Regions from separate parts of the Salinicoccus bachuensis genome, predicted to be linked through region 2. Evidence: predicted binding sites of a transcription regulator. Region 2 holds the regulator's gene; each other region holds the start of a gene.

Region 1 (2,277 bases), 1.1 Mb from region 2:
AGACCGAACTGGCCGAATGCTGCAAACAGTCCGGAGGATATGAGCATCCAGAATTGCGGCGCAGTCATCGGTTCATACTGCCAGATGAAGAAAGGCAGCAGGACGACCGAGGAGAAGAAGGAGAAGTAAAAGACCACTGTATAGAATTTCTCCCGGCTGCCGAGTGCTCTGAGTACAGTATAGGCGCCTGCCGCCAAAAGGGCTCCGAGCACCCCGACCACGGCATACAGCGTCTCACTCGACATGGAGGGCCTGATGATGAATACGGCACCGATGAAGGCGACGATGATTGCAATCATCTGATATTTGCGGATGTATTCCTTGAGGAAAACGGCACAGAGTATTATGGTGAAGAAGGGGCTCAGCTTGTTGAGTATGTCCGCATCGCTCAGCACCATCCTGTCGATGGCGAAGAAGTTGAGTACAACACCGGTAACCCCGAGTGTCGAACGCAGCATCAACAGCCCCTGGTTCTCCCGGCGGCCGAAAAGCTTCTCCTTATAGTACAATGCCAGGGAGAGGGAAACGGTCATCGCAACGAAATTCCTGAAGAATGCCTTCTGGACCGTCGGAAGATCCCCGCTGTATTTTACGAAAAGGGCCATGAGGCTGAAGCCCAATGATGAAATGAGAAGGGCAATAATGCCTTTTGTTGTATTGCTCATTTAAATGCAGCTCCATAAAAAAATTTTTAAATGAAATTTTTATTTCACAGTTATATGCAGACAGAGTTTTACCGAAAATTTTTTGGTGGAATTTTTGCTACAGTATAACATACATATGATGCGACTTCGGCTATATTTAAGTGAGATTATTCCCAATGAAATGTCTTTTTATGCCATTGATAATTATGGATGATTATGTCATTATAGAACGTGCAATACACATATATTGTGTGTAAATTTTACATAGGGCACAATATATAGTGTTTACTTACTTTAAGAAGCGTGTAAAGAGATAATAGATGCAACCCATGATTTTCGGACGAGAGTTCGATTATTTTATTTTGCAGGAGCAGGAATGAGGGGGCGATGGCATGCTGATTGCATTCTATTCCATGACGGGAAATACCAGGCGCTTCATCAGGAACTCCGGGGTGGCCGAGCACTATGATACCTATGAAATCAATGCTTCAAACAGCAGTGGGCAGATTCGGGAACCCTTCATACTCGTTACCGGAACCTATGGATTCGGCGGGGTGCCGGATGAAGTGAAGGCGTTTCTTGAAGTGAACCACGAATTGATGGTGGGTGTCGCCTCAAGCGGCAACCGGAACTGGGGGAACAATTTTGCGCGTGCCGGAGAGCACATCAGTGACGAATACGGAGTACCATTGCTGATGAAGTTTGAGCTTCATGGAAACCAGAAAGACAGAGAAGAATTCATTGAAAAGGCAGGGGCTATGCATGAAAGTCTTGGACGAGAAAAAATACAACCATATTGAACTGAATAATGAAGTGACAAAACGCGATGAAACAGGTTTTTACCAGCTGCATAAAGATCAGGAGGCACTGGCGGTGTTCATGGAGGAGGTCAAGGACAAGACCATCCATTTCGACAGTGAGCTCGAACGTCTGCACTACCTCGTGGACAACGATTTCTACTATGACCTCTTCGCAGAGTATTCCGATGAGGATGTAATGGACATCGTCACCTATGCAGACAGCATTCCATTCCAGTTCAAAAGCTATATGGCAGCGAGCAAGTTCTTCAAGGACTATACATTGAAAACAAATGATAAGAAGCAGTATCTGGAGGACTACAAGCAGCATGTGGTAATTGTGAGCCTCTACCTGGCGAAGGGCAACAAGGAGCAGGCCAAACGCTTCATCGTGTCGATGATCGAGCAGCGCTATCAGCCTGCGACACCGACATTCCTGAATGCGGGCCGTGCCCGCCGTGGCGAAATGGTATCCTGTTTCCTGCTTGAAGTCGATGACAGCCTGAATTCAATCAACTACATCGACTCCACAGCCAAACAGCTGAGCAAGATTGGTGGCGGTGTGGCAATCAACTTGTCCAAGCTGCGTGCCCGTGGGGAAGCGATAAAAGGCATCGAAGGCGTGGCCAAAGGTGTACTTCCGGTGGCGAAAGCGCTGGAAGGCGGATTCGGCTATGCCGATCAGCTGGGTCAGAGACCGGGTGCCGGTGCAGTCTATCTGAACATCTTCCACTATGATCTGCCGGAATTCCTGGATACGAAGAAAGTGAACGCGGACGAAGATATCCGTCTTGCAACGATCTCCACCGGGCTCGTCGTTCCTTCCAAATTCTTCG
Region 2 (2,277 bases):
GGACAGCTTCCTTTTTAGGCGGTGCCTGCTTCTTCACTTCTTTTTTCGTTGATGGCTTCTGGCCGCCGTCCATCCATGATGGCTTGCGTTCCCCCTGGCGGTCTTTTGGCCCTTTGCGCTTCGCATTCATCTGCTTCCTGTAGTCCATTATGGACTGGTAGGCCTCTTTGGCGGAACGGATGCCCTTGTCCTCCCAGTCCCTTGCGATCTTCATCGTGTAGTTGTATCCAAGGTCGCCGTTCTTCTGCTGATATACATATTCCAGAAGGAGGTTGATCACTCCGTTCGGCAGGCTTGTCCTGGCAATGATATCTGTCACAAGCTTGAGGTCATTATCGCTTGGCTGGTTGTTTCTGATATCATTCAGCCTATCAAGCGGACTGATGGATTCGAGACGCTCGATATAGGAGTCCTCTTCCGTGCCCTTGTTTTCCGTCTGCGGTTTCGATATTGCCGGCAGCTTTCCCCGGCTCTCCTTCTGATAATACTTCCTGGCTTCGTATTTCAGCTGCTCCTTGTCGATGCCGGCATATTGGGTGGTCGAGGAAAGCAGAATCTGCTTCATATCATAGGCATTGAAATTGAAGAGCACGCTCAACTTCACAATCAGCATCCTGACTTCCCTGGTAAAGAAGGACCGGTCGATCTTCGTCCCTTTCAAGTGTGTAAAAAGCACATCGAAATCGAAGTCATCGAGGTCCAGATTGGGGCCGCTGGAGACATTTTCCCTTTTGAATGATTCGTCGGGAACGGTGAAGCCCTCTCCGCTCCCTGCCTGGAACACTTCGGTGAACTTCCGCGTCACTTCGGTGATATTCTTTGGTTTCAGCGGATATGCCAGGCGCTCTTTTTTCTTTTTGTATGCATTAGGACCGATATGGCTGTATAGATACAGGCTCAGCATGGGGTCTTTGAAAAAGTCTTCCGGGGTCAGAGGGAGAAGCAGTTCATAGATGAACAGGTCATCGTGGGCCTCATTGGAGACGAAGGACCTTACGAGACCGATCCCTTCCAGTTTTTCCAGCAGTTCTGAAAAGGTGGACAGGGGCATATTCAGCTCGTCCATAATCTCCTTATGGAATCTTATTTCAAGCGTATCATGATGCAGGGAGGACTCCTGCAGATAGATATATGCCATCAGAGCATCCTGATGGATGAGCGGAAGATACAGTTCGTTCAGCACATTCAGGTGCGACTTTTCAAAAGACGCGGGATTATAGATCATGAACTCGGTATTCGGTTTCAGTCGTTCATTGAAGTTCATCATCATCCCTGCCTTTGGCGAGGTGTTTCAGTGTATCCATCAGCTGGTCGATATCTTTGAATTCCTTATATACGGATGCAAACCTGACATAGGCGACCTGGTCCAGTGTAATCAATTCCTTCATCACAAATTCACCGATTTCGTTGCTTGATATCTCTGCCTTGTTCAGATTCCTGAGTGCAGATTCGATGCGTGCAGTCGTTTTTTCCAGCGCCTCATATGGAATCGGACGCTTTTCACACGCTCTGAGCAGTCCGTCCATCAGCTTGTCGCGGCTGAAGACTTCTCGGTTGCCGTCCTTTTTGACGACGACGAGCGGAGACAGCTCCATGCGCTCGAAAGTGGTGAACCTGAAGCCGCATTCTTCGCATTCCCTGCGTCTGCGGATGGCGGACAGCTCATCCGTATGCCTGGAATCGACTACTCTGGAACTCGTATGCTGGCAGTTTGGACATCTCATATGACCACCTCACTTCCCGGGATTAGTATACCATTATAATATATTCCGAATAAAAAAAGAAGAAACAGAAGTTTCTTCTTTCCAAATATCGATTATAGGTCTGCAGTGATCTTTTCAGCAAGTTCCACGACACGTGTGGAATAGCCCCATTCGTTGTCGTACCAGGCGAGGACCTTCACCTTCCTGTCATCCATGACCATGGTGAGCGAGGAATCGATGATCGAGCTTCTGCTGTCGGTATTGAAGTCGCTGGATACGAGCGGCTCGTCCGTAACACCGAGGATGCCTTTGAGATCCTCCTGTGCATACTTTTCAAATGTTTCATTCAGCTCCTCTTTGGTGACCGGCTTATCCAGATCGACGACCAGATCCACCAGGGAGACATTGGATACAGGCACGCGGAGTGCCAGACCATGAAGCTTGCCGTTCAGCTGCGGCAGTACCATGCCAAGCGCCTTTGCCGCTCCGGTTGAAGTCGGAATGATGTTGTCTCCGCATGACCGCGCCCTTCTCAGATCCTTGTGTGGATTATCAATGTTTTTCTGATCATTTG
Region 3 (2,277 bases), 1.2 Mb from region 2:
GCCTTGGCCCTAGAGTCCTCTTCCCACTCCGGGCCATAGAATACCGTCGCCGCTTCATAAAGTCCGATGTAGCCCATGGATAATGTGCAGCGCTCCCTGGTGAATACATCCATCACATCCTCACCCGGTTCGAGTCGGATGCCGAAGGCACCGCTTTTATAGAGGATTGGGGCGTTGTCACTGACTACCGACTTCAGCCGCTCGACCCTGCACATGAGGGCATCGTGCATCAGCCGCATCTTCTCATGGAAGAGCTCCCAGAAAGCTGCTTTGTCTCCCCCTGATTCGATTGCAATCCGCGGTACATTCAGAGTAACGACGCCCAGGTTGGCCCGGCCGCTGTTTATGAACGCCCCGGCCTCATCCTGCCAGCTCGGGAGGAATGAACGGCAGCCCATCGGTGCCTTGAAATCACCAAGCAGCTCCACCGTCCTGTCGTAATTCAGGATATCCGGGTACATCCGCTTCGCCGAGCATTTCAAAGCCAGCTGCTTGATGTCGTAATTCGGGTCGGCCGGAAAGAAGTTGACTCCTTTTCTGATGGAGAATACCAGCTTTGGGAATATGGCCGTAAATTTCTGGTCCCCGATGCCGTCGAGTCGCGTATTCAGTATCGCACGCTGGATATGCCTGCTGTATTTGTCGGTCCCGAGACCAAAACCGATCGTAACAAAAGGCGTCTGGCCATTTGATGTATAGAGGGTATTGATCTCATACTCCAGACTCTGTATGGCATCTCTGATATCCTTCTTCACACGTGCTTCGACATATGCTTCAGTCTTGTCCCCATGCACGTATTCCACAACCACGGCACGATGATGGTCTTCATTTTTCTGTGCATATTCACTCAACACTTCGTCTATGCGATCGACCGTGCATCCCCCATACTGGCTGCTGGAAACATTTGCGATGATCTGTACAATCTGGGCCGTTGCCGTCTGTATCGATTTCGGGGAAACCACTTTCGCGTTGCCCATCTGAAATCCCTTCGCGAGCATTCCACGGATATCGATCAGGCAACAGTTCGTCATCGGCTGGAAAGGGTGGTAGTCGAGATCATGGAAATGAATGTCCCCTTCAGCATGTGCTTTTGCGACATATTCCGGCAGCATCCGCTCCAGTGCAAACGACTTGGCCACAACTCCGGCGGTCAAATCCCGGAAAGTGTTGAATGTCCTGCTGTCCTTGTTTGCGTTCTCATGCACAATCGATGGATTGAAATCCAGCAGTTGTGCAATATCTTTATCCAATGTATTCATAAGACCACTCCAAATCCTATATATTGTGCTTCAACTAGAAAACTAACACAATATATTGTTACTTTATTTATTTGAAATGGTTCGTCTAATTTCTGACAAAAAGATATGAACGATTATTGAAATATAAAAAATACGCCTTCCCAATGAGGGAAGACGCAATTCGCATCAGGAAAATATTCTGTCTATCTTCTCAATCTCCGCCTGTGTCAATTCAACTTCCGCCGCTTTGACGTTTGATCTGATCTGTTCGCCATTCTTGGCCCCTGGAATGAGGACATCGACAGAAGGACGGGTCAGGTAGAAGGCCAGGACGATATGGGCGACTTCTTCACCTTTTTCAGCGGCAAGCTCCTTGAGCTGATCGACTTTCTCCAGATTCTCCTTGAACTGGTCTTCCTTATAGAAGGGCAGGTTCGCCCGGAGGTCTTCGAACTTCGTATTCTCGTCATATTTTCCTGCAAGCAGTCCTGCAGCCAACGGGAAGTATGGAATGAAAGTGATCTGGTGCTCTGCCGTATATTTCAGCAGGTCTTCCTCAGCGGACCGGTCGAGCAGGTTGTACTGGCCCTGGTAGACGTCCACATGACCATCCTTATCCGCTTCCTTCAGCTGATCGAAGGAGAAGTTGGATACACCGATGGCACGGATTTTGCCCGCTTCCTTCAGCTCGGCAAGTGCCCGGATCGCCTCGTCTTTTGGCGTCTCCTCGTCCGGATAATGGATATAGAAGAGATCGATGTAGTCCGTCTGCAGTCTCTCGAGTGCTTCATCCACCGCCTGCTTGAGAAACTCGGGAGAATTGTCGAGAGTCGTATTGCCATCTTCGTCCACCCGCTGGGCGGCCTTTGTCGCAACGACGACGTCCTCGCGCCTGTATTCCTTCAATACTTCACCAATCAGTTCCTCGGAACGTTTCGGTCCATACATATAGGCTGTATCAATCAGATTGACACCGGCATCGATGGCATCCCTGACCACCTGGCGCCCCGCCTCTTCATCGAGGTTCTTATACAGATTG

The links. Region 2 encodes NrdR, which represses ribonucleotide reductase genes. Its sites were predicted from a motif close to AACACNATATATNGTGTT; they were not measured.
Region 1: a site for NrdR is predicted at 913-930, ahead of nrdI (class Ib ribonucleoside-diphosphate reductase assembly flavoprotein NrdI). Genes of this name have one in related genera too.
Region 3: a site for NrdR is predicted at 1,304-1,321, ahead of nrdD (anaerobic ribonucleoside-triphosphate reductase). Genes of this name have one in related genera too.

What each region holds. Positions count from the first base shown of each region.
Region 1 covers NZ_CP138333.2:386,288-388,564, forward strand. Annotated here, with positions in the region: gene RQP18_RS02015 (DMT family transporter) at 1-665, opposite strand, end outside; gene nrdI (class Ib ribonucleoside-diphosphate reductase assembly flavoprotein NrdI) at 1,037-1,444, shown strand; gene nrdE (class 1b ribonucleoside-diphosphate reductase subunit alpha) at 1,407-2,277, shown strand, end outside.
Region 2 covers NZ_CP138333.2:1,536,137-1,538,413, forward strand. Annotated here, with positions in the region: gene RQP18_RS07715 (replication initiation and membrane attachment family protein) at 1-1,270, opposite strand, end outside; gene nrdR (transcriptional regulator NrdR) at 1,251-1,724, opposite strand; gene RQP18_RS07725 (glyceraldehyde-3-phosphate dehydrogenase) at 1,817-2,277, opposite strand, start outside.
Region 3 covers NZ_CP138333.2:69,259-71,535, reverse strand. Annotated here, with positions in the region: gene nrdD (anaerobic ribonucleoside-triphosphate reductase) at 1-1,259, opposite strand, end outside; gene RQP18_RS00320 (aldo/keto reductase) at 1,425-2,277, opposite strand, start outside.